Regions from separate parts of the Tepidimonas fonticaldi genome, predicted to be linked through region 2. Evidence: predicted binding sites of a transcription regulator. Region 2 holds the regulator's gene; the other holds the start of a gene.

Region 1 (15,229 bases), on a different contig from region 2:
TTGCCACGGATACGGCTCCAGCGTGTCGGTGACGGCCACCTTCGGCCTGTGTGCCGCGGGTTGGGTCCTGGATGCCGTGGCGGCCGGCCGCGGCTGACGGCGCCAGGGCATCGGCCCCGGAGAGGCGAGAAATTTCGGCTATAATGCGTGCTTTCGCTACAACAGGCAAACGCGGTTGTAGCGGCAAAGTGGGTCGTTAGCTCAGTCGGTAGAGCAGCGGACTTTTAATCCGTTGGTCGCAGGTTCGAATCCTGCACGACCCACCAGGAAAATCAACAACTTAGCCCGCCAGCGAGCGGGCTTTCGTTTTTCGGCGTGCCGTTTTTGGCATTGGGACGGCGCCGCTCGTCGTGATTCGGCGTGCCGTTTTTGGCATTGGGGCGGCACCGCTCGTCGCGACGCCGCCCTCGGACCCTCTCCCAAGTAGCCCGCGGCGCACGTGGGCCATGCGTGTTACCGCCCGATGAGCCGCCGGTAAGCGTCGCGCGTTTGCGGGGAGACCGCCTGCACCAGTTGCGCGTGGTCGGTTTTGTGCCGGGCCAGCATGCGCGCCGTGGCCACGGTGCGCGAGCGGCAGAACCAGTGGCAGGTGTGCTGCAACAGCAGCATTTCCGCGCTCAGCATGTAGGCCTGATCCCGTCGGGCCAGCCCGGCCTGGTTGGCCACGACGGCCTCGATGCCCGCCGCGTGTATGGCCAGGGCGCGGCGCAGATCGAAGGTGGCCCGTGGAAACAGTTTGTGCGCACGCGGCAGCGCGATGGGCAGGGTGCTGACCAGGGCATCGTCCGGCCAGATCTGCTCGACATCGGCGGCCAGTTGGCGGACCTGGTCCCGCAGCTCGGTTTCGGCTGTGGTCAGCAGGGCCCAGATCTGGTCGCGCCGGGCGGGGTCGTCCTCGCCCAGGGCGCGCAGGTAACCGTCCAGCAGGGTTTCCATCAGGCGTTCGATACGGTAGGGCTGCAAGTAGCGGCCGAGCAAGCGAATGCGCTGTTGCTGTTCGCGAACCTTGGCGACCTGCAGGCCGGCGCCCAGCGCCAGCACCAAAAAAATCATTTCCATGCAGAGGGGACAACGCAAGAAGGCTGAGGGTCATGCCGGCATTTCACGCCGACGCGAAGGCGTTTGGCGCCCGTGGCCGGCATTCTGTCGCATACGGCTGGCGGTCGCCGGCGCAGGTCGGCACAGTGCGCGTCACATCGTGACCCAACCAGGAGCCTGCGTCATGCAACTCACCCCCACCATCGCCATTCATCTCAGCGCCGCGCTGGCCGCCGTGGTCATTGGCCCGGTCGCCTTGTGGACGCGCCGAGCCGGCGCCGCGCGCCCCCGCCTGCACCGTGCCTTCGGGTACGCATGGGTCACCTTGATGATCGTCACGGCTATCTCGGCGCTGTTCATTCGCGATTTCGAACTGCCCAATGTGGCGGGGTACACGCCCATCCACCTGCTGATTCCGGTGACCGCGGGTGGGCTGTGGGTGGCCTTTCGCCAACTGGCGCGGCGCAACATCGCCGGGCACCGGCTGGCCATGCAGCAACTGTACGTCGGCGCCTGCATCGTCGCCGGTGGCTTCACCCTGCTGCCGTCGCGCTACCTGGGCCAACTGGTCTGGGGCCAGTGGCTGGGCTGGCTGTGACCTTGGCCCCTGTTATCAAGCGACCGTTTTGAAAGGAGATCCGTCATGGGATGGCAAATTCTGACGCACACCCCCGCATGGGTATTCGCCGTGCTGGGGCTGTTGATCTGGTTGGGCTTGCGGCAGATGCTCACCCACGAACTCAGCCTCATGCGCGTGACCGCATTGGCCATGGCGATGACCGGCCTGTCACTCCAGGGGGTGCTGTCCGCCTTCGGGCCCTCGGCCGTTGCGGTGCTGTTGTGGCTGGGCAGCGCGGTGGTGCTGTTCGTCTGGTTCGTGCGCCAGCCTGCCAGCTCGCCAATTCGCTATGACGCGGCGCGACGCCGGTTGGTGATGCCCGGCAGCGTCGTCCCCATGCTGCTGATGATGGGCGTGTTTTGTGCGAAGTTTGCCGTCGCGGCGGCATTGTCCGTGCAGCCGGCACTGGCGCTCGACGCGGTCTTCGTCCCGCTGGTCAGCGCGCTGTACGGTGGCTTCAGCGGGGTGTTTGCCGCTCGTGCGACCCGCTTGTGGCGCTTGGCCCTGGCTGCGGATCGGGCTGGCCCCCACAGCGGCTGGGTGTGATGCCGGGGACGGGGTTGGCCCGCGAGGCGCGTGTGGCGTGTGTCCGTGTCCCACGCACGCACAAGCTTGGGCATACTGCCGTGATGGCCTGGTTGACCCGTTCCCGTCGTCCCCGGTGGCCGGTGCGCTTGCTGGTGGTCGTGGCGTTCAATGCCCTGATCGGGGTTTTGTTGCCACGCGGCGACGCCTACGGCCTGTGGGGCAATCTGCTTGCTGCGCAGTGCATCGGCTTGAGCATCTGGGCACTGATCGATGGCGGGCTGTACGGGATGTCCCAACGCTTTGGCGGTGCGATCCGACCGCTGCCGACGGCGGCGTGGGTGATCGCAGCCGTGCCGTTGGGCTACGCCGTTGGCAGCATCGTGGCCGACGGCCTGCTGGGTCATCCGCTCGGGCACACCTGGCGCGCGGCGCCAACGACGACGCTGCGCATGTTGCTGATTTCGCTGGTGGCGGGCGGCGTGGCCACCTACGTGTTCGTGGCGCGCGAGTTGTTGGCCCGCGCGCGTCTGGCCGAGGTCGAGGCACAGCGGCAGGCGAGTGAAGCCCGCCTCAAGCTGCTGGAGGCCCAGCTCGACCCCCACATGCTGTTCAACACCCTGGCCAACCTGCGCGCCTTGATCGGGGTGGACCCGGCAGCGGCGCAGCGCATGGTGGATCGGATGAACCGCTATTTGCGCGCGACGCTGAGCGGATCGCGCACCGATTGGCACCCGCTGGCGCAGGAGTTCGAGCGGGTGCAGGATTATCTGGAGCTGATGCAGGTGCGCATGGGCGACCGGTTGCGTTTTCGTCTGCTGTTGCCCCCGGCGCTGCAGGTTGTGCCGGTACCCCCGTTGCTGTTGCAGCCCCTGGTGGAGAACGCCATCCGCCACGGGCTGGAGCCGGTGGTGCAAGGGGGATGGATCGAGGTCCGTGCGGCGGTGGACGGGCCCGACGGCATGCTGGTGATCGAGGTGCGCGACTCCGGAGGGCGGTTTGATCCGGCGGGTGGCGACGCACCGCCCGCGGCATCGACGGGGACGCATTTTGGCCTGGAACAGGTGCGGGCGCGTCTGGCCGCCTGTTACGGTGCCCAGGCGGGACTGGAACTGCTGGCCGAGCCCGGACCGACCACGGTGGCGCGTGTACGCCTGCCGGTGCGGCCGCCGACGTCCGGGGATGGCGTGCGCCCGTCCCTGGCGCTTTGAGGGAGAGGAAAGTCCATGGGGAACGTTGCCGCGCCGACCGCGCTGATTGCCGAGGATGAACCGTTGCTGGCGGCCAGCCTGCAGGCCGAATTGGCACGTGTATGGCCAGAGCTGCGGGTGGTGGCGGTGGTGTCCGACGGGTTGTCTGCCGTCGAACAGGCGCTGGAATCGATGCCGGATGTGGTGTTTTTTGACATCCGCATGCCAGGGCAGAGTGGGCTGGAGGCCGCGGCGGCGCTGGCCGAGCGCTGGCCCACGGCCGGGCCGGGGGCACGGCCGTTTCCGGCCGTGGTCTTCGTCACCGCCTACGACCAGTATGCGGTCCAGGCGTTCGAGGCCCAGGCCATCGACTACCTGCTCAAGCCGGTGCAGCCGGAGCGCCTGCGCAAGACGGTGGACAAACTGCGCGACTGGGGCCGAGGGCGCGCACTCGGACCCGGCCTCACCTTCGACGGCCCCGTGACGGTCGCGGAGCGAGAGGCGGTGCTGGAGGCAACCCTGCAGCGCCTCGCCAGCCTGGCCAGCGCCCTGGTCGGGGCCCGCGGGCCGACCAGTGCCACGTCGACGAGCGGCGCCGACCGCACCCCGTTGCGAACCCTGATGTGCGCTCTGCCTGGCACGCCGGGCGCTACGGTACGGCCGGTACCGATTGCCGACGTGCTCGCCTTCGACGCCGCCGACAAGTATGTGCGCGTGCTCACCGCAGACCGGGAATACCTGATCCGGATGCCGCTCAAGGACCTGCTGCCCCGATTGGACCCGCACGAGTTTTGGCAGGTGCATCGGGGTACGGTGGTGCGGGCGGACGCCATCGACGTGGCCGAGCGAGACGAGTCCGGGCGGCTCTTCTTGCGCCTGCACGGACTGGCGCAGCGCGTGGGTGTCAGCCGGCTGTACGCCGCCCGCTTCAAGGCGATGTAGACCGGCCCAGGTTCAAGCCACCGGATTGAACCGATAGCCGCTGCCGGCGGCCTCGATGTGCCCCAGGGCGGGGAAGGGGAAGTGAAAGCCTCCCACCATCAGCTTGTCGCGGATGATCTGGTCGTAGATGCGGCGCCGCGTCTGCCGGGCCAGGTCCGCATCCATGTCGAACACCACCGACCAGTCCGGGTTGCGCACGAACAGGGACGGAATGTTGGCCGTGTCGGCCATGTACATGAAGCCCTGGCCCTCGGAGCGCAGCGTGAAAACGCACATGCCGGGCGTGTGGCCGAAGGCCGCTTCGGCCCGGATGCCGGGTGCCAGCTCCGCGCCGGGCTGAAAAGGCACCAGCCGGTCGGGCGGCAGACCGCCGAACACCCGTCGCACGGCCTGAAAGGCACCTTGCATCGCCTGCGGCGCGCCGGCCATGCGCGCGTCGTCCATCCAGAACGCGTGCTCCGGTGCCGGAACGTGGATTTTGGCGCGGGGGAAGGTGAGGCGGCCGTCCTTGAGGCGCACCCCGTTGATGTGGTCTCCGTGGTAGTGGCTGATCACGACGTGGTCGACGTCTTCCGGCTGGTAGCCGGCGGCCGCCAGGTTGTCGCGCAGGCGGCCGGTCGTGGGCGGGCCGTTGTCGGCAAAGCCAGTGTCGAACAGGAACTTGCCTGCCGGCGTCACCGCCAGGAAGGCGGTGAACGGGATGTCCACGTAATCGGTGGGCAGGTTCTGCGAGGCGAGCAGGGCCTTGACCTGCTCCAGCGGGGCATTGCGCACGAACTCCTCACCCAGCGGGCGGCGCAAGGCGCCGTCGTTGAGCGCGATGATCTCGAAGGCGCCGAGCCGGATGCGGCGCATGCCCGGCGAGGGCAGGGCGGGGGCCCCCAAATTGGGGGCGCCCTGTTGCGACCACGCCGACCCCAGGGCCAGCCATCCGGTGGCGGCGATGCCGGCACCCAAAAACGACCGTCTGTCCATGCGCAAAACCTCCTGCAGCGTCCACACTGCCCGCAGTGGGCGGAAGGCCTGAGCTTAGGGCCGAAGGCGATCTGTCGTGGACGGATTCACAAAGCCGTGCGCAGAGCAGGGGTATTGAGGGGTTATGTGGCGCCGTCGGGCAGGCGCAGCACTTGTACGGCCTGCCCCCACAGCAGCCCGATCACGCGTGCCGTCTGGGCCAGGTCGCCACTCGTCCAAAACACGACGTCGCCGGGGGCAGCGCCGGGCGTGGTGAGGTGGGCCTCGTCGAGCCGGCGCGCCAGTTCGCGCGCGACCGCGGGGGCCGGGTCCAGGACGGTGACGTCCGGACCGGCGATGCGCTGGATCACCGGGCGCAGGAAAGGGTAGTGCGTGCACCCGAGCACGAGCACGTCGGCCCCGGCCGCGAGCAGCGGCCGCACGCGCTGTGCGACCGCAGCCTCGGTGTCGGGGCCGTCGAGTTCGCCGCGTTCGACGCGCTCCACCCAGCCCGGGCAGGCTTGCGGGAGCACCCGCACGCCGGCCGCATGCGCCGCGATCAGGCGCGCCAGTCCGGGGCTGTTCACCGTGTTGCGGGTCGCCAGCACGCCGACGACGCCGCTGCGGGTAAGGGCGGCCGCGGGTTTGACGGCCGGCTCGATGGCCACGAGCGGCCAGTCCGGATGGCGTTCGCGCAAGGCGCGGATCGACAGCCCGGTGACGGTGTTGCAGGCGACCACGACGGCCTTGCAGCCGGCGTGCCGCAACTGGGCCAGGATGTGCTCGGCACGGGCCTGCACATAGGCGGGCGATTTGTCGCCGTAGGGCGCGTGCCCCGAGTCCGCCACGTAAATCAGCCGCTCGGCCGGCAGGCGAGCCCGGATTTCACGCAACACCGACAGGCCGCCCACCCCGGAGTCGAACACCCCGATCGGGGCGTCCGCAGCAAAGGCTGGGGCGGCGCCCATGCGCAGCGCGTCGGAGGTCAGCCCGCCAGGGCGGCCTTGACCGCGGCCGACACCTGGCCCATGTCGGCCTGCCCGGCCAGCTCGGCCTTGGCCAAGGCCATGACCTTGCCCATGTCCGCGGGGGTGGGCGAGCGGCCCAGGTCGGCGGCGACGCGGCCGACGATCGCTTGCACGGCCGCAGCGATCGCCGCGGCGTCCAGCCGCGCGGGCAGATAGGCCTCGAGCACCTGGGCCTCGGCGCGCTCCTTGTCGGCCAGGTCGGTGCGGCCGGCTTGTTCGTAAGCGGCGATGGAGTCGCGGCGCTGCTTGAGCAACTTGTCCACGACCGCAATCACCCCCGCATCGTCCAGCGTCACGCGCTCATCGACCTCTTTTTGCTTGATCGCGGCGAGCAGCAGGCGGATGGCGCCCAGACGCGCGCTGTCCTTGGCGCGCATGGCGGTCTTCATGTCGTCGGTGATCCGGTCCTTCAGTGCCATGGGGTGTCCAGTCCTAGGGTGTCGTGAGCAAGCAACAAAGCCCGCCGGAGCGTCCTCTGGCGGGCTTTGGGGTCGGCCGGGAACGGCAGGCAAAACCGGGCGCAGCGGGCCAGGATCTGCCGTTGCCGGCCGTCGCGTCCGGTCGATCAGTACAGACGCTGCGGCAGCTGCTGCGAGCGCACGCGCTTGAGGTGGCGCTTGACGGCCGCGGCCTTCTTGCGCTTGCGCTCGGCGGTGGGCTTTTCGTAAAACTCGCGGGCGCGCAGCTCATTGAGCAGGCCCAGCTTCTCGATCGTGCGCTTGAAGCGGCGCAGGGCGACGTCGAACGGTTCGTTGTCTTTAACGCGAATGGTGGTCATTGGCCAATGGTTTCCATGGTGTGCCAGGGCCGCACGTGGGGAAGATCAGACCCGACGCCGGCTTGCCTGGCAGGGGTTCCCCGTCTTCAAGGTGATCACGGCCGACGGGGTTTTGCCAGCAAAGCTCTTTATTATAGGCGATTCGGCGTGACTGGGTAGGGTATAACATGGTCACGCCGATCACGGAGGGAGACCGCCATGTTTGATTCGGCCGAAATCGGCCACCGCATCGACCGCGCCACCTACAAAGCCGAAGTGCCGGCCTTGCGGGCCGCCTTGCTCGATGCCCAATACGAGTTGCTGCGCCGCGGCACCCGCGCCGTGGTCATCCTCATCAACGGCGTGGACGGGGCCGGGCGCAGCGAGACGGTCAACACGCTCAACGCCTGGATGGACCCGCGGCACATACGGACCGAGGCGTTCGGCGCCATGACCGACGAAGACCGCCGCTGGCCCGAGATGTGGCGGTTTTGGCAGGTGTTGCCGCCCAAAGGGCGCATCGGGATTTTGTTTGGCTCGTGGTACACCGATCCGATCCTGGCGCGGGTCGAGGGGCGCGACAGCCGCGACCATTTCGCCCACCGGCTGGAGCGCATCCGCCAGTTCGAGCGCATGCTGACGGCCGAGGGCGTGGTGCTGGTGAAGTTCTGGTTTCACCTGTCCCGGCAGGCGGCCAAAGCGCGCCTGAAGGCGCTGGCGTCCGACCCCCGCACGGCGTGGCGCATCGGCCCGCAAGAAAGGGCGAACCTCAAACGCTACGACGACTTCATCGACGCCAGCGACGAGGCGCTGCGCAAGACCAGCCTGGGCGAAGCGCCGTGGATCGTCATCGAAGGCAGCGACGAAGCCTACCGCCATCTGACGGCGGGGCGGCATCTGCTGTCGGTGCTGCGCCACGCGGCGGCGCCGGCGTCGCCCGTGCCGCCCCAGGGGCCGTTGCCCGCCAGCGTGATCGAGGCGCCGGGCGACGACGTGACGCTGCTCAAGGCGCAGGACTACGGGCGGCGGCTGACGCACGAGCGCTACGAGCGCCTGCTGGAGCGCTGGCAGGGCCGGCTCAACGGATTGAGCCGCGATCTGCGCCTGCGCGGCCGCTCGCTGGTGGTGGTGTTCGAAGGCATGGATGCCGCGGGCAAGGGCAGCACCATCCGCCGCCTGACCGCGGCTTGGGATGCGCGCTTTTACCGCGTGGTGCCCGTTGCGGCCCCCAACGAGAACGAGCGCGCCCAGCCCTATCTGTGGCGGTTTTGGCGCTACATCCCGCCGCATGGCCGCGCAGTCATCTTCGACCGCTCGTGGTACGGGCGGGTGCTGGTGGAGCGGGTGGAGGGCTTTTGCGCCGAGGCCGACTGGATGCGCGCCTATGGCGAGATCAACGCCTACGAGGAGGAATTGACCGAGGCGGGGGTGATCATCGTCAAGTTCTGGCTGGCCATCACGCCGCAGGAGCAGCTGCGCCGCTTTCGCGAGCGCGAGGCCACGCCTCACAAGCAGTTCAAGATCACCCCGGAGGACTGGCGCAACCGCGACAAATGGCCGCAGTACGAACGGGCGGTGCAAGACATGGTGGACCGTACCTCGACCCGGGTCGCCCCGTGGCATCTGGTGGCGTCGGACGACAAGCTGTGGTCGCGCATCGAGGTGCTGCGCACCCTGTGCCGCCGCATCGAGCAGGCGCTGGAACAAGGGATACCGGCCAAGCGCCGTCTGTGATCGGTCGCCCCGCCGGCCCATCGGTGGCGGGCGGTCAGTCCGGCGATCAGGCAGGCGGTACCGGCGGCAGACCGTGACGTGCCCGCGCGCGCTGGCAGGCGTCGCTGCCCTCGGCGAATTCGCGGCAGGGCGAGGGTCGCCACTCGTAGATGCCGCAGGCCACCTGTTCGCCCACGCGCCCCGCCAAGGCGGTGCAGCGCGGGGGCCAGTGGTCGGTGCCGCGCATGCGCACGGTGGTGCCAGTGACGGGCACGGTCAGCCCGTCCGGCACCTGGCCGCCGCCGTCCTGCGTTTCGTACACCGAAAAATCGACCCGGAACCAGGCGCAGCATGCGCCGCAACGCTGACACTCGCTCATCGCACTCACAGCCGGCCGAGCAGCAGGTATTCCATCAGCGCCTTCTGCACATGCATGCGGTTTTCCGCCTCGTCCCAGACGACGGATTGCGGGCCGTCGATGACCTCGGCGTCGACCTCCTCGCCGCGGTGCGCCGGCAGGCAGTGCATGAACAGCGCCTCGGGCTTGGCCTGCGCCATCATCGCCGGCGTCACGCGCCAGGCGGCGAAGGCCTTCTGGCGCGCCTCGTTTTCGGCCTCGTAGCCCATGCTGGTCCACACGTCGGTGGTGACGAGGTCGGCGCCGCGGCAGGCTTCCATCGGGTCGTCGAACACCTGCCAGAAGTCGCCGCGCGGCACGCCGGCCACGGCCGGGTCGACCTCGTAGCCGCGCGGCGTGCTGATGTGCACGCGAAAGCCCAGGATCTGCGCCGCCTGCAGCCACGTGTTGGCCATGTTGTTGCCGTCGCCGACCCAGGCCACTGTGATGCCGCGCAGCGCGCCCGGATCCAGTGTGCCGTCGCTGCGGCGGCCGCGGTGCTCCAGCCAGGTGAACAGGTCGGCCAGGATCTGGCACGGGTGAAACTCGTTGGTCAGGCCGTTGATGACCGGCACGCGCGAGTGCGCGGCGAAGCGCTCGATCTTGCTCTGCTCGAAGGTGCGGATCATCACCAGGTCCACCATGCGGCTGATGACGCGCGCGGTGTCCTCGATCGGCTCGCTGCGGCCGAGCTGGCTGTCGCCGGTGGTCAGGTGCACCACCGAGCCGCCCATCTGGTACATGCCGGCCTCGAAGCTGACGCGCGTGCGCGTGCTGGCCTTCTCGAAGATCATCGCCAGCGTGCGGTCCGGATCGGCGAAGGGCTGGTACTTTTCGACGGCCTTGAACTTGCGCTTGATGAAGTCTGCCCGCTCGAACAGATAGGCGTACTCGTCCGCGCGCAGGTCCTTGAATTGCAGATAGTGTTTCATGCGGAGGTCTCGTTCAGGAAGGCGCGCACCTGGGGCACCAGCTTGGCCACGATCTCGTCGGCTTCGGCGCGCGACAGGATCAGCGGCGGCACCAGGCGGATCACCCGGTCGGCGGTCACGGACAGCAGCAGCCCGGCCTGCGCGCAGCGGTTGACCAGCACGCCGCAGGGGCGATCCAGCTCCACCCCGATCATCAGGCCCTTGCCGCGCACCTCGCGCACGCCGGGCAGGCCGTGCAGCTCGGCCCAGAGCTGGGTGTGCAGGTGCGTCCCCACGGCGGCGGCGTTGTCGAGCAAGCCCTCGTCCTCCATGATGCGGATGGTCTCCAGCCCCGCGCGCGTGGCCAGCGGGTTGCCGCCGAAGGTGGTGCCGTGGTTGCCGGGTTGAAAGATCTGGGCCGCGCGCGGACCGGCCACCACCGCGCCGATCGGCACGCCCGACCCCAGCCCTTTGGCCAGCGGCATCACGTCGGGCCGGATACCGGCCCACTGGTGGGCGAACCACTTGCCGGTGCGGCCCATGCCGCACTGCACCTCGTCGATCATCAGCAGCCAGTCGCGCTCGTCGCACAGGGCACGCACGCCGGCCATGTAGTCCGGCTCGAGCGGGTGCACGCCGCCTTCGCCTTGGATGGCCTCGAAGAACACCGCCACGACGTCGGGATTGCCGTCGGTGGCGCGCTTGAGCGCCTCCAGATCGTTGATCGGCACGCGGATGAATCCCTCCACCAGCGGCTCGAAGCCCGCCTGCACCTTGGGGTTGCCGGTGGCCGACAGCGTCGCGATCGAGCGGCCGTGGAAGGCGCGCTCGTACACGACGATCTGCGGCCGGGCGATGCCCTTGTCGTGGCCGAACTTGCGGGCGAGCTTGAGCGCCGCCTCGTTGGCCTCCAGCCCGCTGGAGCAGAAAAACACCTTGTCCAGGCCGGAGCGCTCGCACAGGGCGGCGGCCAGCGGCTCGGTCCAGGGGTGGTGGTAGTAGTTGCTGACGTGAATCAGTTGCGCCACCTGGTCCTGCAGCGCGCGCACCAGCCGCGGGTGCGCGTGGCCCAGCGTGTTGACCGCGATGCCGGCCAGCGCGTCGAGGTACTCGCGGCCGTCGGCATCCCACACCCGGCAGCCACGCCCGTGCGTCAGCAGGATCGGGACGCGTCCGTAGGTGGACATCACGTGCGGCTCGGTCGGGGCAGGGGTGGCGTTCATGGGCATCCAGCGTGAAGGGTTGGGCAGGGGCCAGCCGGGGAAAGCGCGATTCTAGGGCCTGCCCGTCGATGGTTGGCGGACCCGCGATGGACGCGGCGAAGTCTTATATAAGATACAATTTTCCACGTGGCCGGGCGATCCTCGCGCCACCTCCGCCCCGTGTTCGGGGTCGTCCACCCACCCTCCCTGTCGCCGCGCGCCCACCGGCCGCGGCCGTCCGCGCGATGGTCACGCCCAACGCCCAAGAAATCTTCATCCAGGGGGTCACGCGCAGTGGCCGCACGTTTCGCCCCAGCGACTGGGCCGAGCGCCTGGCGGGCGTGATGAGTCCGTTTCATCCCCAGGCCGCGCAGGGGCACGGCGCCCACCTGTGCTACTCGCCCTGGGTGATCCCCACCGTCATCAATGGCGTCAAGTGCGTCGTCGTCAACCGCGCGTTGCGCGACTACGACGAGCGGGCATGGGATTTCGTGATGGGGTTTGCGCGCGACAACGACCTGGTCGTGACCGAGGCCTGTCTGCTGCCCGATCCGCCGCGCGGCTGATCCGCGCTGCCGCCGTTTTTCGGATCTGCGCGCCCCATGACGCGTGCCCCATGAAAAACGCCGCCGGGCGTAGGCCACGGCGGCGTTGAGATGGGGTTTTGCTGGCAGCGCACCCGTTCCAAGGCGGACATTCCGGCCGGCTGGCCGCCGGCGGGGTCCGGGCGAGGGTGTCCGGGATTTAGGCGGACGCAGCGACCAGGGACTTGACCTTGGCCGACAGGCGGCTCTTGTCGCGAGCGGCCTTGTTCTTGTGGAAGATGCCCTTGTCCGCGACGGAGTCGACGATCGATTGCATCTGGGCAAAAAGCTCGGTGGCCTTGGCCTTGTCGCCGGCGGCGACGGCCTTTTCCACTTTCTTGACGGCGGTGCGGTACTGCGAGCGCAGCGACGCGTTGTGGGCGTTGAGTTTGACGTCTTGGCGCGCGCGCTTGCGGCCGGAGGCCAGGCGCGGCGACTTCTTCGACTTGGTTGCCATGGGCTGAATTCCTTCTGGGATTGGTGGATGTTGCCAGCAAAGCCTGCCATTATAAGACGCGGTGGGTCTTTGTGGGGAACGCAACAGCGCGGTGATATCGGCGGTTGTCGCTTGACCTGTATCAAACGGGGGCAGGCATCATCGGGCATACTTGCGCCGGCTCATCAGCGTCAGCCCTGTCCCAACGATTTGTCATGTCCGCCACCGAAATCGTGTCCGCGCCCGAGGCGTCCCAACCCATCCCCCCGGGGCAGCCGTTGCCCCACCGCAAGGTCATCCGTGGCTGGATCACACCGCTGGGCGAACGCCGCACGCCCATCGCGATCGCCTTGCTGGTGCTGGATTGGGCGATTTTTGCGGCGCTGATCGTCGGCACCATTGCCTTCGAGGCGTGGTGGGCCAAGCTGTTGTGCGGGCTGGCGGCCGGCTTCACCATCGGGCGGCTGTTCATCATCGGTCACGACGCCTGCCACCAGAGCTACACGCCCCACCGCGGCTTGAACAAGCTGCTGGGCCGCATCGCGATGATCCCGTCGCTCACCCCCTACAGCCTGTGGGAGGTCGGCCACAACGTCGTGCACCACGGCTACACCAACCTGAAAGGGGTGGACTTCGTCTGGGCGCCGCTGACCAAGGCGGAGTTCGATGCCCTGTCGCCGGGGCGCCGTTTGCTCGAGCGCATCTACCGCAGCGGCTGGGGGCCCGCGCTGTATTACTTCATCGAGATGTGGTGGCTGCGCATGTTCTTCCCGCGCAAGACCTACATGGGCACGCGCCGTCCCGAGTTCATGTGGGACGGGGTGTTCGTGCTGGGCGTCGCGCTGTTGTGGATCGGCGGCATGGTCGGGGCCGCGCTGGCCACGGGGCAATCCGTGTGGCTGCAGGTGGTCATGGGCTTCGTCGTGCCGTTCGTGTTTTGGAACGCGATGATCGGTTTCGTGGTGTACGTGCATCACACGCACCCAGCGGTGCAATGGCACGATGACAAGGTGGCCTGGGCCAAGGCGGCTCCGTTCGTGTCGACCACGGTGCACCTGGAGTTCCCGCTGAAGATCGGCGCGCTGATGCACCACATCATGGAGCACACCGCGCACCATGTGGACATGAGCGTGCCGCTGTACAAGCTCAAGCAGGCGCAAAAGAAGCTGGAGGACATGCTGCCCGGGCGCATCATCATCCAGCGCTTCAGCTGGCGCTGGTACTTCGACACCGCGCGCCGCTGCAAGCTGTACGACTTCACGCGGCGCTGCTGGACCGATTTCCACGGGCGCCCGACCAGCGACCCCGCGCCGTCCTTTGCCTGACGGATAGGTGCCGCCCGTGCGGGGTGCGCCACCGGTGCGAACGAGGGGCCCGCAGGGCCCTTCGTCGTTCATCGGTGGCGCCTTTCGTGCTGCGGTGCGACAATAACACCACATGACACAAGCTTTTTCCGAACTGAATCTGGCCGAGCCGCTGGCCCGGGCCGTGGCCGAGATGGGCTACGCGACCATGACGCCCATTCAGGCACAGGCCATTCCGGTCGTGCTGCAGGGCCGTGACGTGATGGGCGCCGCCCAGACCGGCACCGGCAAGACCGCGGCGTTTTCGCTGCCGTTGCTGCAACGGCTGTTGCGCCACGCCAATACGTCCACCTCGCCGGCGCGGCACCCTGTGCGTGCCCTGGTGCTGCTGCCGACCCGTGAACTGGCGGACCAGGTAGCGCAGCAGGTCAAGCTGTACGCCAAGTACACCCCGCTGCGCAGCGCGGTCGTCTTTGGCGGCATGGACATGAAGCCGCAGGTCGAGGAACTGCGCAAGGGGGTGGAGATTCTGGTCGCCACGCCCGGCCGGCTGCTCGACCACATCGAGGCCAAGACGGCGGTGCTCAATCAGGTCGAGTATGTGGTGCTCGACGAGGCGGACCGCATGCTCGACATCGGCTTTCTGCCCGACCTGCAACGCATCCTGTCCTACCTGCCCAAGCAGCGCACCACGCTGCTGTTTTCCGCCACCTTCTCGCCCGAGATCAAGCGCCTGGCATCGAGCTATCTGCAGGATCCGGTGGTGATCGAGGTGGCGCGCGCCAACACCACGGCGGCGACCGTGGAGCAGCGCTTTTACCGGGTGGAAGAGGACGACAAACGCCAGGCGCTCAAGCAACTGGTGCGGCAGGAGCAGGTCAAGCAGGCTTTCGTCTTCGTCAACAGCAAGCTGGGCTGCGCGCGCCTGGCCCGGTCGCTGGAGCGCGACGGCCTGCGCGTGGCGGCGCTGCACGGCGACAAAAGCCAGGACGAGCGTCTCAAAGCCCTCGACGCCTTCAAGCAGGGGCAGGTCGATCTGCTGGTGTGCACCGACGTCGCCGCACGTGGCCTCGACATCAAGGATGTGCCCGCGGTCTTCAACGTCGATATCCCCTTCAACGCCGAGGACTATGTGCACCGCATCGGGCGCACCGGGCGGGCAGGCGCGTCGGGGTTGGCGATCTCCTTCGTCAGCGGTCGCGATGCCCGCTCCCTGGCGGATATCGAGAAGCTGATCGGCCGCAAGGCGGAGGTCGAGCCGCTGGAGATCGAAGACGAGCGCCGCCCGCGCGGCCGGCCTGCGCGCCACAACGACGGCCAGCGCCTGTGGCAGGCGCCCGAGGCCGAAGGCGGTGAGGCACCTGCGCGCGCCGAGCCTGCGGCGCGTCCCGGCCGGCCGATGCGCCCGGCGGCCGAGCGGCGCGCGCCGGCAGACCCGCTGTACGACCGCCCGTACGAGCCGTCCCTGCCGCCCGATGCCCAACCGGAATGGGAGCAACCGGCCAAGGCTCCCGCGCCCAAAGGCCTGTCGGCCTACATCCGGCCCAAGCGCAAGGTGCCGGCCCTGTTGCGTGCGCCGTTGCCGGCGCTCACATCCCCCGACCCGGTGCCTGAGCCTGCGGACACGGT
Region 2 (15,229 bases):
GCTGCCGTCTGCTGCGAGGCGGCCTACGTCGTCATCGGCAAGCGCCTGAGTGCCCAGATGGGCCCCAAGCGCATCGCAGCCCTCATCAACCTGTGGGGGCTGGCGCTGATGACGCCGCTGGGCCTGTGGGCCGCCCTGGACTACGACTGGGGGCGTATGGGTGCGCCGCTGTGGGCGCTGCTGGTGTTTTACGGCCTGGCGGCCAGCGTCTGGACCGTGTGGCTGTGGATGACGGGGCTGCGCCACGTCTCCGCCGCGCGGGCCGGCGTGTTTACCGTGATGCTGCCCATCAGCGCCGCGACCATCGGGGTGCTGTTCATGGGCGAGCGGCTGACGCTGCTGCAGTGGCTGGCCTTCGGGGTCGCGCTGCTCGGCCTGATCGTGGCGACGTGGCCCACGCGGGCCACACCGCCCGTCACGCGCACCACAGACCCGTCGGCTGGGTGATGCCCATCCACAGCGCCCAGCCGGACGTGGCCGCCAGCGCCAGCCCAGCCAGGCGTATACCCCACCCGCCCGATCGGGCATCGCCCAGCCGCAGCAGCAGCCACGGCCCGGCGACCAGCGACACCATGGTCCCGACGGCAAAAGCCGCCATGATCGCCGCGCCTTCCAGCGCCGAGGCGGACAGCGACGCCACCAGCAGCGCCGAATACAGCAGCCCGCAGGGCATCAGCGCCCAGCCCACGCCCAGCACCGCCGGAGCGCGGGCACCCAGCCGGCTCATCACGGGCCGGGCGCGGCGCCAGACGGCCTGCGCCCAGCCGTCCAGAAAGGCCGGCTGACGGGCCTGCACCACCAGCAGCAGCCCCAGCAGCAGCGCGGCGACGTGCATCATGGTCCACACCGGGCGCAGCACCACCGTCTGCTGGCCCAGCCACCCCATGCCCTGCACCGTACCCCCGGCCAGCGCGCCGAGCACCGAATAGCCCACCAGGCGCCCCAGTTGCCACGTCCACAGCGCCTGACGCGACCGGGGCGCCGCGGCCCGGGCAATCCCGGCGCACGCCGCCCCGCACATGGCCACGCAGTGCGGCCCCCCCACAAGGCCCATCACCAGGGCCGACAGCGTCATGGAAGCGAGCATGGGCGCATGCTATCAGCCCCGCACGGTCACGGGGCGGGACGGGGGGTCAGATGATCTTGGAGAAACGCGCGCGGTCCTGATCGACCTGCAGGTAGCGGTCGAACACCATCGCAATCGCCCGCACCAGATACCACCCCGTCGCGGTGACCTCCAGGTGCGCATCGTCCACGCGCACCAGCCCGTCGCGCTCCAGGGCGCGCAACTGCTCCAGCTCCCGCGCAAAGTGCGAACGAAAATCCACCAGATGCGCCAGGTTGATGGACTCGAAGTCCACCAAACCCTGGCACATGATGGCCATGATGACGCTGCGGCGCAGCAGATCTTCGCGTGTCAGCGCCAGTCCGCGCACGATGGGCAGCCGCCCCTGGTCCAGCGCGTCGTAGTACTCGTCCAGCGTCTTGGCGTTCTGGCTGTAGGTGGCGCCGATGCGGCCGATGGCCGACACCCCCAGCGCGATCAGATCGCAGTCGGGCTGGGTGCTGTAGCCCTGAAAGTTGCGGTGCAGCCGCCCCTGCCGCTTGGCCACCGCCAGCGCGTCGTTGGGCAGGGCAAAGTGGTCCATGCCCACATACACATAGCCCGCCGCGCTCAGGTGGTCCAGCGACAGCGACAGCATCGCCAGCTTGTCGGCCGGGCTGGGCAACTCGGCCACGACGATGCGCCGCTGCGGCTTGAAGCGCGCCGGCAGGTGCGCGTAGGCATACAGCGCAATGCGGTCCGGCCGCAGGCGCTCCACCTGCTCCAGGGTGTGGCGGAAGGACTCCGGCGTCTGCTGGGGCAGGCCGTAGATCAGATCGACGTTGATGGACTCAAAGCCCAGCTCCCGCGCCGCGGCGACCAGGGCAAACACCTGCTCCGCCGGCTGGATGCGATGCACGGCCTTTTGCACGGTGGGATCGAAATCCTGCACGCCAAAGCTCAGCCGGTTGAAGCCCAGCTGGTGCAGGTGCGCCAGGCGCTCGGCCGTCACCGTGCGGGGATCGACTTCGATCGAGTACTCGCCCCCCGGCACCAGCTCGAAGTGGCGGCGGATCATGGCCATCAGGTCGGCCAGTTCGGCATCGCTCAGGAAGGTGGGCGTGCCGCCCCCCAGGTGCAACTGGCTGACCCGGTGACCACGGCCAAAGTGGTCGGTCTGCAGTTCCAGCTCGCGCGAGAGGTAGCGCAGATACTCCGCCGCCTTGCCGTGGTGCTTGGTGATCACCTTGTTGCAGGCGCAGTAGTAGCACAGCGACTCGCAAAACGGGATGTGCACATAGACCGACAGCGGCAGCGCCATCGAGCCGGCGCGGCGCTGCTCGAGCGCCTGGATGTAATCGCGCTCGGTGAACGCCTCGACGAAGCGGTCCGCCGTCGGGTAGGACGTGTAGCGCGGGCCGGGGATGTCGAACCGGCGCAGCAGGGCTTCATCGATGACGTGCTTCATGGGCATGGACTCCATTGGGAGGGTAATGTGCCCCAGGACGGCCCCGCGGCCCTTGACGGGAGTCAAACCCACTGCACACCGATGCCCGCAACGCCCACCGGGACAAAACGCTGCGGGCACGCCGACCGGTTGTTATCATCGGTCGCATTTGGCAGTCCCCCATTGGACAGTCCCCCTTCGGCCTGCGGGCCGGCAACGCCACAGCGCCCATGGATCTGCACAGCATCAAAGTCGCCTGCTCCAGTTGCAATCTGCGCGAGCTCTGCATCCCCGTCGGCCTCAACCCCGGGGAGATGGAGCAGCTCGACAACCTGATCGCCAATCGGCGGCGCGTGCGGCGCGGCGCGGCGCTGTTCGCGGCGGGCGATGCGTTCACCTCGCTCTACGCGGTGCGCTCGGGCTTTTTCAAGACCAGCGTGACGACGGCGGACGGGCGCGACCAGGTCACGGGCTTTCAGATGGCGGGGGAGATCCTGGGCCTGGACGGCATCGTGCAGGACAAGCACTCCTGCTCCGCGATCGCGCTGGAGGACGCCGAGGTGTGCGTGTTGCCGTTCGACAAGCTGGAGCAGCTCTCGCGCGAATTCAGCGCGCTGCAGCACCATGTGCACCGCATCATGAGCCGCGAGATCGTGCGCGACCAGGGCGTCATGTTGCTGCTGGGCAGCATGCGCGCCGAGGAGCGGCTGGCGGCCTTCCTGCTGAATCTGGTGCAGCGCCTGCACGCGCGGGGGTTTTCCAAATCCGAGATGGTGCTGCGCATGACCCGCGAGGAAATCGGCAGCTACCTCGGCATGAAGCTGGAGACGGTCAGCCGCACCTTCTCGCGCTTTCAGGACGACGGGATCATCGAGGTCAAGCAGCGCTATGTGCGCATCCTCGACCCCGACGCGCTGGGCGCCATCGTCAACCACGCCAGCCCGGACGGGGACTGACGGCGCCAGCCAGTCCCCTCGAGCGCAGTCCTATCGAATGCAGACCGCTCAGGCGCAGCCGCCGCAGCGCCCGTCGTCGCACGACGGGCGGGGATTGGCCACCGCCCCATCGCCCCGGACACAGTCCGCGGGACGCTGATCCGGCGGAACCGGGCAGCGGTTGACCTCCCACGGCGACAAGGACAACAGCGTCGTGAGCGCGCCGGCCGCCATGGTCAAGCCCCAGAAAACAAAGAAGGCCAGGGTATAGACGGTCTGTCGCGACCACCCGAGCGACTCCCCCGCCCAATGCAACTCGCTGGGATCGACGAAGGCGAACACCACCATTTCCATCACCGCCGCCATCAGGAAGGCGGGCCAGGCGATCCACATCACGCGTTGGGCCAACATCATGCACTCCTCTCGGGTGTGGCCCCGGCGGGGCCTCAATCTTTTTTGGGCAATGCCGACGACACGGCGTGGTTGCGGCCCTGGTTGGCCGGCAGCAGGGCCTTTTCGGCCTGCAGCCGCTCTTCCGGGGTCATCCGATCGGGCGCCACGACGGCGGGCGCCGGGGCGGCCTCGCGCGGCAGCACCGTATCCGCGTTGCGCACCGCGATCGTGACCGTCACCAGGGACGCCACCACCACGACCAGCGGCCCCCCGATCACCATCCAGACATACGGTTCACGGTACCACGGGCGTGCCGGGGACGGCGGGGCGGGCGTAGGGGCGGTCATCGTGGACATAGTGTAGGCCTTGGTGTATCGCTCTTGGGTTCGAAGCCCCCCGGGGGTTTTCCCGGGGGTTGGCGTCAACGGGGCACCACGAAGGTGGTCTTCTCCCGCACATCGATCGTGCCATCCGGCGTGCGGAAGCCGAATGTGATGGGATGCGAGCCGGCCTGCAAGCCTGGGGGCACCTGCACCCGCACGGCGACCGAGCGCACCTCGGTGGGCAGCAGATGCACGCTGCGCTCGGAGGTGACCTCGATGCCCGGCAGCCCCTCCACCGTCACGGCCAGCTCGCGCTCGTGCTCCGAGGCGTTCATGAACTGGATGCGGTAGACGTTTTCGATGCGTCCCATCTCCACCATGCGCGCGAGCGCCCCGCGGTCGCGAATCACATCGACCTTCAGCGGCACCCGCAACCACAAGCTAACCCCCAAAGCCGCCACAATGGCCAACAGGATCGAGCTGTAAATCAAAACGCGCGGACGGAAAACGCGCCGAATCATTTGCGCCTGGCTCCACCCACGCTCCATGCCATTTTGCGTGGAGTATTTCACCAGGCCTTTGGGATAGCCCATTTTTTCCATCACCTGGTCGCACACGTCGACGCAAGCTCCGCAGCTAATGCACTCGTATTGCAAGCCATTGCGAATGTCGATGCCCGTGGGGCAAACCTGCACGCACAGCGTGCAGTCAATGCAGTCGCCCAGGCCCAGCGCCTTGGGGTCGGCCGACCTCTTGCGCGCGCCGCGCGGCTCGCCGCGCTTGGCGTCGTAGGTCACGATCATCGTGTCCTTGTCGAACATCGCGCTCTGGAAGCGGGCATACGGGCACATGTATTTGCAGACCTGCTCGCGCATGAAGCCCGCATTGCCGTAGGTCGCAAAGCCGTAGAAGAAGATCCAGAAGGTTTGCCACGGCCCCAGGTTCCAGGCCAAAAACGCCGCGCCCAGGTCGCGAATCGGCGTGAAATAGCCGGCGAACGTAAAGCCCGTCCACAGCCCAAAGACGATCCACGCCAGATGCTTGCCGCCCTTGCGGGCCACCTTGTTCAGGATCCAGGGCTGCTGATCCAGGCGCATGCGCGCCGAGCGGTCGCCCTCGAAGAGCTTTTCCATCCACAAATAAATTTCGGTGTAGACCGTCTGCGGGCAGGCGTAGCCGCACCACAGTCGCCCGGCGATCGCCGTGAACAAAAACAGCAACAGCGCCGATACCACCAGAATGCCCGTCAGGTAAATGAAATCCTGCGGGTACAGCACCAGACCAAAAATATAAAAACGCCGCGCCTCCAGATCGAACAGCACGGCCTGCCGGTCGTTCCAGGCCAGCCAGGGCAATCCGTAAAAAACAATTTGGGTCAACCACACGAAGACCCAGCGCCACTTGGTAAACAACCCCGTCACCGCCCGCGGATAGATCTTTTTGCGGGCCGCGTACAGGGAAACCTCGACCTCTTCATCCGACGGGGTCGGGCCTTGGGGCGTGTTGGCAGCGCTGGTACTCATGGCAGTATTCGGTACGAATCAAAAAAACCGGGAGGCGGGCCACACAGGCGCCGCCCCCCGGCGACGGGATCAGTTCGGATTCGACAGCTTCCAGACGTAGCCCGTCAGCACATGGATTTGCGCATCGGTCAGCAAGGCATTTTGCGCCGGCATGACGTTGGTCTTGCCCTCGTTGATCATTTTAATGATCGCCTCTTCACCCCAACCGTGCAGCCAGATCTGGTCGGTCAGGTTGGGCGCGCCGGTGGCATGCATGCCCTTGCCGTCCGCGCCGTGGCAGGCCGCGCAGGCGCCCCACTTGGCGGCCCCTTGCGTGGCGCGCACGCTGTCGTGCGGGCTACCGGACAGGCTCAGCACATAGTGCGCCAGGTTGCGAACATCCTCGGGCGTGCCGACCGCTGCCGCCATCGGGGGCATGATGCCCTGGCGGCCTTCGGCAATGGTTTTGTGGATGTACTCCGGCTGCCCGTCACCGCCCAGCCAGTCGGCATCGGTCAGGTTGGGGAAGCCCTTGCTGCCGCGGGCGTCCGAGCCGTGGCACTGGGCGCAGTAGTTCATGTACAGCCGCTCGCCGACCGCCATGGCCTGCTGGTCCTTTGCCAGATCCTTGGAATCCATGCCCTTGAACTTGGCGTACAGGGGCTCGATCGCCGCCAGGGCCTTGGCCCGCTCGGCTTCCCACTGGCCCTGGGAGCTCCAGCCCAGTTGGCCCTGCACCTTGCCGAACATCGGGTACATCAGGCCGTAGGCCAGGGCAAACACCACGGTGATGATGAACAGATACACCCACCAGCGCGGCAGGGGGTTGTTCATCTCCCGCAGGTCGCCGTCCCACACGTGGCCGGTGGTGTTGTCCGCCGCGGGCGTGACCTTGGTCTTGCCGCTGGCCCACAGGAAAAACGCGCAGGCCAGGATACTGATCAGGGTCACGCCGGCTACGAAGAGGTGCCAGAAGTCACTGGTGAAATCGCTCATGATGGTTCTCTCCTGACGGGCCTCACTCGTCGCGGAAGGGCAGTTGGGCCGCTTCCTCGAAACGCTCCCGGTTCTTGCGGGACCAGGCCCAGGCCCAGATGCCGATGAAGGTCACGAAGCTCAGCACCGTGACGATGACGCGCAGATCGTTGACATCCATGATCTCGCCCCCTCACTGCGCCGCATCGGCTGCGGCTTGACCCGCGGCGGACTGGGCGGTCTTGGTGGCCGGCTGCGCCAGCTTGTCCCACGAGCGGGCGGTCCCCAGACCCTGCAGGTAGGCGATGAGCGCCTCCAGCTCGGTCTTGCCCTTGACCTCTTCCGTGGCCTTGGTGATCTCTTCGTCCGTGTACGGCACGCCCAGTTGACGCAGCGCGCGCATCTTGACGGGCAGCGCGTCGGCGTCCACGGGGCGGCGCTCCAGCCACGGGTAGGCGGGCATGTTGGACTCCGGCACCAGGTCGCGCGGGTTGATCAGGTGGATGCGGTGCCACTCGTCGGAGTAGCGGCCGCCCACGCGCGCCAAGTCCGGACCGGTGCGCTTGGAGCCCCACTGGAACGGGTGGTCGTAGACGAACTCGCCGGCCACCGAGTACGGGCCGTAGCGCAGCGTCTCGGCGTGGAACGGACGCACCATCTGCGAGTGGCAGACGTAGCAGCCTTCGCGAATGTAGATGTCACGCCCGGCCAGCTGCAGCGCCGGGTAGGGCTTGACGCCCTCGATCGGCTTGGTCGTGGAGTGCTGGAAGAACAGCGGCACGATCTCGACCAGACCGCCCACCGCCACCACCAGGGTGATGAGGACGATCATCAGGAAGTTGTTGGTCTCGATGCGCTCGTGACCGCTCGGCTGGTGTTGTGCGTTGGCCATGGTGTCCTCCTCAGGCGTGCGCGGGGGCAGGGATGGCCACCGGGGTAACCTTGCCCTGGGCCGCGGTCTTCCAGACGTTCCACGCCATCACGCACATGCCGGCCAGGTACAGCACGCCGCCCAGCAGACGGATCACGTAGAACGGATAAGTGGCCTTGACCGACTCGACGAAGGTGTAGGTCAGCGAGCCGTCCGGGTTGACCGCACGCCACATCAGGCCCTGCATCACACCGGCGATCCACATCGCAGCGATGTAGAGCACGATGCCGATGGTCGAAATCCAGAAGTGCAGCTCGATGGCCTTGATGCTGTACATCTGCTTCTGGCCGAACAGGCGCGGGATCAGGTAGTACAGCGAGCCCATGGTCACCAAGCCGACCCAGCCCAGCGCGCCGGAGTGCACGTGGCCGATGGTCCAGTCGGTGTAGTGGCTCAGGGCGTTGACGGTCTTGATCGACATCATCGGCCCTTCGAACGTGGACATGCCGTAGAACGACAGCGACACGATCAGGAAGCGCAGGATCGGGTCGTCACGCAGCTTGTGCCAGGCGCCCGACAGCGTCATGATGCCGTTGATCATGCCGCCCCAGCTCGGCGCCAGCAGAATGAGCGAGAACACCATGCCCAGCGACTGCGCCCAGTCCGGCAGCGCGGTGTAGTGCAGGTGGTGCGGACCCGCCCACATGTAGGTGAAGATCAGCGCCCAGAAGTGCACGATCGACAGCCGGTAGGAGTACACCGGTCGCTCGGCCTGCTTGGGGATGAAGTAGTACATCATGCCCAGGAAGCCCGCGGTCAGGAAGAAGCCCACCGCGTTGTGGCCGTACCACCACTGCACCATGGCGTCCTGCACACCGGCGTACACCGAGTACGAGTGCGTCAGGCTGGTCGGGATCTGGATGTTGTTGACGATGTGCAGCATCGCCACGGCGATGATGAAGGCGCCGTAGAACCAGTTGGCCACATAGATGTGCCGCACTTTGCGGGTGCCCACCGTGCCGAAGAACACGATCGCGAAGGCCACCCACACCACGGCCACCAGAATGTCGATCGGCCAGATCAGTTCGGCGTATTCACGGCTCTGGGTGTAGCCCAGCGGATAGGTGATCGCCGCCAGCACGATGACGGCCTGCCAGCCCCAGAACGTGAACGAGGCCAGTGCCGGCGCAAACAATTGCGTCTGACAGGTACGCTGCACCACGTAATAGGCAGTGGCGAACAGGCCCGAGCCGCCGAAAGCAAAAATCACCGCGCTGGTGTGCAGCGGGCGCAGCCGGCTGTACGTGAGGTACTCGATGCCGAAGTTGAGCTCCGGCCAGGCCAGTTGTGCGGCAATGATGACGCCGACCAGAAAGCCGACGATGCCCCACACCACGGTCATGATGGCGAACTGCCTCACGACCTTGTCGTTATAGACCCCCGTCGCGGGGGCCGCCGTGGTTGCAGACATAGGTAACACTCCTGTTGTGAAAATCACCCAGGCGCAGTATCCGGGAGCCCTCCCCCTGCGCCCTTGACATAGGTCAATCGTGGCGCAGGATGCGCTCGCCTTCGCGCTCGACGTTGTCGAATTGGCCCGAGTGCAGCGCCCACCAGAACAGGCCGATGATCAGCAGCACCAGCACCACCGACAGGGGCACCAGCAGGTAGAGGATTTCCATCGTTCGATTCTCCCAGTCATGGGGGGTAGGCGCCCATCAAGCCGGCGCAGGGGCTGTGGCAGGTGACGGTACACCGTCGGCCACCGGGGCGCCGCGCCGCCCCAGCCGCATCGCGTTGCCGATGACCAGCAGCGAGCTGGCCGCCATGCCCAGCCCCGCCGCCCACGGCGGCATGACGCCGGCCACCGCCAGCGGCACGGCCAGCGCGTTGTAGCCGGCCGCCCAGGCGAGATTCTGGCGCACGACGCGCAGCGTCGCGCGCGCCATCTCCACCGTGCGCACGATGTCGGTGAGCCGCCCGCTCTGCACGACCAAGTCGGCGCGCGTCTGCGTCAGCGGCGCGCCGTGGCCGAGCGCGAACGAGACGTCGGCCGCTGCCAGCACCGGGCCGTCGTTGAGGCCGTCGCCGACCATCGCCACGCGCCGCCCCTCGGCCTGCCAGCGGTGCAGCGTGGCGAGCTTGTCCTCGGGACTGGCGCCGGCGACGACGTGCTCGATGCCGAGCGGCCGCGCCACGCGCTGCACGGCGCCGAGCCGGTCGCCCGACAGCAGCCGCACCTGCAGCCCGAGCGCGCGCAGCCGCTCGATCGCCTCGCGCGCCTCGGGGCGCACGCCCTCGTCGAGCACGAAGGTGGCCAGCCACCCCCGCTCGTCACACAGATACGCGCACGGCACGTCGGCCAGCGTGCGCCCGCTGGCCACCAGGGCCGCTTCGTCCAACCCGCAGTGCGCCGCCGAGCCCAGCCGCCACGTCCGGCCGTCCGGCCCCTGCGCCGTCAGGCCCCGGCCGGGGGTCTCGCGCACTTCCCACGCCGGGGCGTCGGGCGCCTCGCCGGCGGCGGCCACCAGCGCGCGCGACACCGGGTGCAGCGAGGCGCGCGCCAGCGGCAAGGCCGCCGCCAGCGCCTGCGCGCGCGTCACGCCGGGGCACGTCAGCACGTCGCGCACCACCACGCGGTCCTGCGTCAGTGTGCCGGTCTTGTCGAATACGACGGTGTCCACCGCCGCCAGCGCCTCGAACGCCTGCAGCCGCCGCGTCAGAATGCCGCGGCGCGCCAGACCGCCGGCCGCGGCCAGCATCGCCGCCGGCGTGGCCAGCGACAGCGCGCACGGGCAGGTGACGATCAGCACCGCCACCGCCACTGCCAGCGCCCGGCTGGGGTCGAACTGCCACCAGTACAGCCCGGCCAGCCCTGCCGCCAGCAGCACCGCCACCAGGAACGGCGCGGCGACGCGGTCGGCCAGCCGCGCCAGGCGCGGCTTGTCGGTGCTGGCCTGCTCCATCAACGCGACGATCTGCGCGAAGCGCGTCTCGCGCCCGACGCGCTGCAGCCGCACGCGCACCGTGCCGCCAAGGTTGTGGCTGCCGGCCACCACCGCCTCGCCGCGGCGGCGCGTCACCGGGTGCGATTCGCCGGTCAGCAGCGCCTCGTCCACCGTGGCGGCCTCCGACAGCACCTCGCCGTCGCCCGGAAACGCCTGCCCGGCCTGCACGTGCACCACGTCGCCGGCCTGCAGGCGCTTGAGCGACACCGCCTCCAGCGCGCCGTCGGCGCGCTCGCGCTGCACCACCTCCGGCAGGCGGTTCATCAGCGCGTCCAGGGCGCCGGCGGTGCGATCGCGCAGCTTGTACTCCAAGTAACGCCCGCCGAGCAGGAAGAACACGAACATCGTCAGCGAGTCGTACCAGATGTCGTGCCCCCACGGCCCGGTGGGATCGAAGGTGGCCAGCGTGCTGACGACGAAGGTGATCAGGATGCCCAGCGACACCGGCACGTCCATGCCGATGCGCCCCTGACGCAGGTCGCGCCAGGCGCTGCCGAAGAACGGCCCGCTGGCGAACAGCAGCACCGGCAGGCTCAGCACCCACGACGCCCAGCGCAGCAGCTGCAGCAGGTCGGCCGGGATCTGGCCCGGCTCGGTGACGTACTCGGGCCACGTGTACATCATCACCTGCATCATGCAAAAGCCCGCGACGAACAGCCGCCACAGCGCGCGGCGCGTCTCGCGCGTGCGCTCGCTGACCGCAAAGGCCTGCTGCATCGGCAGCAGCCGGTAGCCGACGCGGCCGACCGCCTCCGCCAGCTCCGACAGGCGCGTGCGCGCCGGGTCCCAGCGCAGCGTCAGGCGCCGCGTGGCGGCGTGCACCTGCGCTTCCAGCACGCCGCCGCGGCCGGCCAGCGCCGCCTCCACCGTGTCGGCGCAGACGGCGCAGTACATGCCCTGCACCACCAGCGTCGATTCGCAGACGGTGCGGCCGCCCTCCTCACGCGTGTCGGTGAAGTCGCGCTGTTCCAGCGGGTCGTCCAGCACGCGGAAGTCGTCGTGCACCTCCAGCGGCCCGCGGTGGCCGCCCCACACCCCGGCCAACGGCGTGCCATCCCCCGCTGCAGGGACGGACGCCCCTGCAGCCGCTCGCGGTGGCGGGGCTGTTTCGCTCATTGCCGAACGGTACCCGATCGACCGGCACACAGGCTTGACCTAGGTCAAACCCCGACTCGGGGCGCGTGTTACCGTGCCAAGATGGTAGGCAGTTACGGGCGGGCCCCGCAGGCCGGCCGTATTGCTTTCAGAGGAGACCCTGCATGTACCAGCGCATCCTGGTAACCACCGACGGCTCCAAGCTGTCCGACCGTGCCGTAGAGCACGCCATCGCCCTGGCCGACCTGACGGGGGCGGAGCTCGTCGCGTTGCGCGTCGTGCCGCGCTACCCGCAGACATATTTCGAAGGGGGGGTGGCGCTTGGCACGCCCGAGGTGCGGCAGATCGAAAAGCAGTGGGAGGACGAAGCGCGCCAGACGGTGGCCGCCGTCAAGACGCTGGCCCAGGCACGGCAGGTGAAGGTCAAGCCGATCACGGTCAAATCCGACCTGATCGCCGAGGCCATCATCGCCGCGGCCAAGCGCCACAAATGCGACCTGATCGTGATGGCGTCGCACGGGCGGCGGGGCATCAAGCGGCTGCTGCTGGGCAGCGAGACACAGCAGGTGCTGACGCACTCGCACATCCCCGTGCTGGTGCTGCGCTGAAGCGAGCACCGCCCGCCGTTCAGGCGGCGAAGCTGTCGCGGTAGCGCTCGCGCAAAAGGTTTTTTTGCACCTTGCCCATGGCGTTGCGCGGCAGTTCGTCCACCACCACGCAGCGTTTGGGCACCTTGTAGTTGGCCAGGCGCGTGCGCAGCGTGGCCAGCACGGCGTCCGGATCGATACGGTGGCCGGGCTGCGCGATCACCAGGGCCACGCCCACCTCGCCAAAATCGGGGTGCGGCACACCCACGACGGCGCTTTCGGCCACGCCGGGCAGTTCGTTGATCGCGCCCTCCACCTCCGCCGGGTAGACGTTGTAGCCCCCGCTGATGATGAGATCCTTGCTGCGGCCGACCAGCGTCAGGTAGCCGCGCTCGTCGATGACACCGACGTCGCCGGTGCGAAACCACCCGTCGGCGGTGAACTCGGCGCGGGTTTTGTCGGGCATGCGCCAGTAGCCCTGAAACACGCTGGGGCCGCGCACCTGCACACCGCCCACCTCGCCGGTCGGCAACGGCCGGTCGCCATCGCCGACGATGCGCAGCGCCACCCCCGGCAGCGGAAAACCCACGGTGCCGCCGCGGCGCTCGGCCTGCCCACCGTAGCGGGGGTCGGGCGTGCAGGGGTTGGAGGTGAGCATGATCGTCTCGCTCATGCCGTAGCGCTCCAGAATGGTGTGGCCGGTGCGCTGCTGCCAGGTGCGAAAGGTCTCGATCAGCAGCGGCGCCGAGCCGCTGATGAACAGCCGCATGTGCGCGCAACGCTCGGCGGTCAGCTCCGACTCGGCCAGCAGCCGGGTGTAGAGCGTGGGCACCCCCATGAAGACGGTGGCGCGCGGCAACCAATTCAGCACGGTGCACGGGTCGAACTTGGCCGCCCACAGCATGGGGCTGCCGTTGAGCAAGGCGCCGTGCACCGCGACGAACAGCCCGTGCACGTGGAAGATGGGCAGCACATGGATGAGCACGTCGTCCGGGCGCCAGTCCCAGTAGCGGCGCAGCACCTCGGCATTGGCGAGCAGGTTGCCGTGCGTCAGCATCGCCCCCTTGCTGCGCCCGGTGGTGCCGCTGGTGTAAATGATGGAGGCCAGCGCCTGCGCCCCGACCGCGGCGGGCACCTGCTGGTCCGGCTGGTGCGCCGCGCGGTCCAGCAGCGTGCCGCTGCGATCGGCCCCGAGTGTGAACACCGCCCGCGCGCCGCGCCGAAACACCAGGGCGCTGACCCAGCCAAACCGCTGCGGGGCGCAGACGACGACCGCGGGCTCGGCATCGTCGATGAAGTACTCGACCTCGGCCGCCGGATAGGCGGTGTTGAGCGGCACATAGACATGGCCCGCGCGCAGGGTACCCAGGTAGAGCATCAGCGCCTCGACCGACTTGTCCACCTGCACGACCACGCGGGAGGCGGGCGGCAGATCCAGCCCCGCGAGCAGGTTGGCGATCATCGCGCTGCCGCGCTCCAGGTCGCGCCAGGTGTAGACGAGGCCCTCGTCGGTCTCGATCGCGGGGGTGTCCAGATCGGCGGGGAAGCCGGCGCGCAGCGCGGCGTACAGATTGGTCACGGATGCGGTGTCCATCGTCGGGGTCATCAGAGGGCAACAGGCGTGCGGCGCGCCCACAGCCACAGGGCCACCCCCGCCACGACCATCGGAAGGCTCAGCCACTGGCCCATGCTCAGGCCCAGCGACAACAGGCCCAAGTGGGCATCGGGCTCACGGAAGTATTCGGCGGCAAAGCGCATCACGCCGTAGCCGGTGAGGAACGCGGCCGATACCTCGCCGACGCGGCGAGGCCGGCGCGCAAACGCCCACAGGAGCACGAACAGCAGCAACCCCTCCAGCGCAAACTGGTAGAGCTGCGATGGATGGCGCGGCAGCGGGCCGGCGGCCGGGAATACCATGGCCCACGGCAGATCCGGCGGCGCCGGCCGGCCCCACAGCTCGCCGTTGATGAAGTTGCCGATGCGGCCCAGCGCCAGCCCCACGGGCACGCACGGTGCGACGAAGTCCATGACCTGCAGCCACGGCCGCTGCTGGCGGCGGGCCCACCACGCCATCGCCAGCAGCACGCCGAGCAGCCCGCCGTGGAAGCTCATGCCCCCTTCCCAGACGGCGAACACCCGCCACGGCTCGGCCAGGTAGGTGAGCGGCTTGTAAAACAGCACATACCCCAGGCGCCCGCCCAGGATCACCCCCAGCACGCCCCAAAACAAAATGTCCTCCACATCGCGCGGCTGCCAGCCGAGCGTTCGGTAGGGCTCGTGCCGCAGGCGCCGTCGCCCCAGCCAGACGAACATGGCGAAGCCGGCCAAATACATCAGGCCGTACCAGTGCACGGCCAGCGGCCCGATGCGAATGGCCACCGGGTCGAATTGGGGATGCATCAACATGCGCCGATGGTACGCGATGGCCGCCGACGGCCGCCCGTTATCATGGTGACGATCGGATGACAGAACACATGTCCGCACGAAGGAGGGACACCATGGAAGTCCGCACCGACGACCAGCGCCGCTACCACCGGGTGCGGGCAGTCTTCGAAGAGGCGTTCGAACTGTGCCGGCCGCTGCTGGATCCCCACCAGGGCATTGCCGGCCATGCCCTCACCCATCACGTTCCGTTGCGGGTGCGGGAGCATTTTCCGGATTTGACGCAGGAAGAGGTCCTGGTGCTGTCCGTCGCGCTGCGTGCCGCCTGGACACGCAGACGCGTGCGCGGCTGACCGGGCGTCAGTCGTCCAGGCCGGACAAATCCCGCACGGCACCCCGATCGGCGGACGTGGCCCAATGCGCGTAGGCGCGCAGCGCGGCCGAGACCTTGCGCGCACGCGGCTTGGCCGGCTTCCAGCCGAGGCGGTCCTGCTCGGCGCGGCGCGCAGCCAGTTCCTCGTCGCTGACCAGCAGCTCGATGCTGCGGCGCGTGACGTCGATGCGGATGCGGTCGCCGTCGCGCACCAGCCCGATCGTGCCGCCGGCGGCCGCCTCCGGCGAGACGTGGCCGATCGACAGCCCCGAGGTGCCACCAGAGAAGCGCCC

Evidence for each region. The regulator FNR, encoded in region 2, switches genes on or off when oxygen is low (the NO sensors DNR and NnrR bind a similar motif). The targets are predictions, from matches to a motif close to TTGATNNNNATCAA.
Region 1: a site for FNR is predicted at 12,429-12,442, ahead of A9O67_RS10570 (fatty acid desaturase). Genes of this name have one in related genera too.

What each region holds. Positions count from the first base shown of each region.
Region 1 is NZ_LZDH01000065.1:67,940-83,168, reverse strand. Features, by position in the region: gene A9O67_RS10655 (tRNA threonylcarbamoyladenosine dehydratase) at 1-97, shown strand, start outside; tRNA gene A9O67_RS10650 (tRNA-Lys) at 191-266, shown strand; gene A9O67_RS10645 (hypothetical protein) at 454-1,059, opposite strand; gene A9O67_RS10640 (DUF2306 domain-containing protein) at 1,223-1,636, shown strand; gene A9O67_RS10635 (DUF6622 family protein) at 1,682-2,203, shown strand; gene A9O67_RS10630 (sensor histidine kinase) at 2,296-3,393, shown strand; gene A9O67_RS10625 (LytR/AlgR family response regulator transcription factor) at 3,409-4,314, shown strand; gene A9O67_RS10620 (MBL fold metallo-hydrolase) at 4,327-5,289, opposite strand; gene murI (glutamate racemase) at 5,412-6,236, opposite strand; gene A9O67_RS10610 (GatB/YqeY domain-containing protein) at 6,254-6,715, opposite strand; gene rpsU (30S ribosomal protein S21) at 6,862-7,074, opposite strand; gene pap (polyphosphate:AMP phosphotransferase) at 7,273-8,787, shown strand; gene A9O67_RS10595 (YkgJ family cysteine cluster protein) at 8,834-9,145, opposite strand; gene argF (ornithine carbamoyltransferase) at 9,151-10,095, opposite strand; gene A9O67_RS10585 (aspartate aminotransferase family protein) at 10,092-11,297, opposite strand; gene A9O67_RS10580 (DUF3579 domain-containing protein) at 11,522-11,842, shown strand; gene rpsT (30S ribosomal protein S20) at 12,021-12,317, opposite strand; gene A9O67_RS10570 (fatty acid desaturase) at 12,512-13,621, shown strand; gene A9O67_RS10565 (DEAD/DEAH box helicase) at 13,734-15,229, shown strand, end outside; gene A9O67_RS10560 (symmetrical bis(5'-nucleosyl)-tetraphosphatase) at 15,190-15,229, opposite strand, start outside.
Region 2 is NZ_LZDH01000056.1:154,548-169,776, reverse strand. Features, by position in the region: gene A9O67_RS06610 (DMT family transporter) at 1-447, shown strand, start outside; gene A9O67_RS06605 (sulfite exporter TauE/SafE family protein) at 416-1,087, opposite strand; gene hemN (oxygen-independent coproporphyrinogen III oxidase) at 1,134-2,513, opposite strand; gene fnr (fumarate/nitrate reduction transcriptional regulator Fnr) at 2,723-3,448, shown strand; gene A9O67_RS06590 (hypothetical protein) at 3,497-3,838, opposite strand; gene A9O67_RS06585 (nitrogen fixation protein FixH) at 3,874-4,176, opposite strand; gene ccoG (cytochrome c oxidase accessory protein CcoG) at 4,242-5,666, opposite strand; gene ccoP (cytochrome-c oxidase, cbb3-type subunit III) at 5,736-6,641, opposite strand; gene A9O67_RS06570 (cbb3-type cytochrome oxidase subunit 3) at 6,664-6,801, opposite strand; gene ccoO (cytochrome-c oxidase, cbb3-type subunit II) at 6,814-7,512, opposite strand; gene ccoN (cytochrome-c oxidase, cbb3-type subunit I) at 7,523-8,962, opposite strand; gene ccoS (cbb3-type cytochrome oxidase assembly protein CcoS) at 9,036-9,173, opposite strand; gene A9O67_RS06550 (heavy metal translocating P-type ATPase) at 9,210-11,615, opposite strand; gene A9O67_RS06545 (universal stress protein) at 11,759-12,202, shown strand; gene A9O67_RS06540 (malonate--CoA ligase) at 12,222-13,775, opposite strand; gene lgt (prolipoprotein diacylglyceryl transferase) at 13,787-14,587, opposite strand; gene A9O67_RS06530 (hypothetical protein) at 14,680-14,916, shown strand; gene ilvD (dihydroxy-acid dehydratase) at 14,924-15,229, opposite strand, start outside.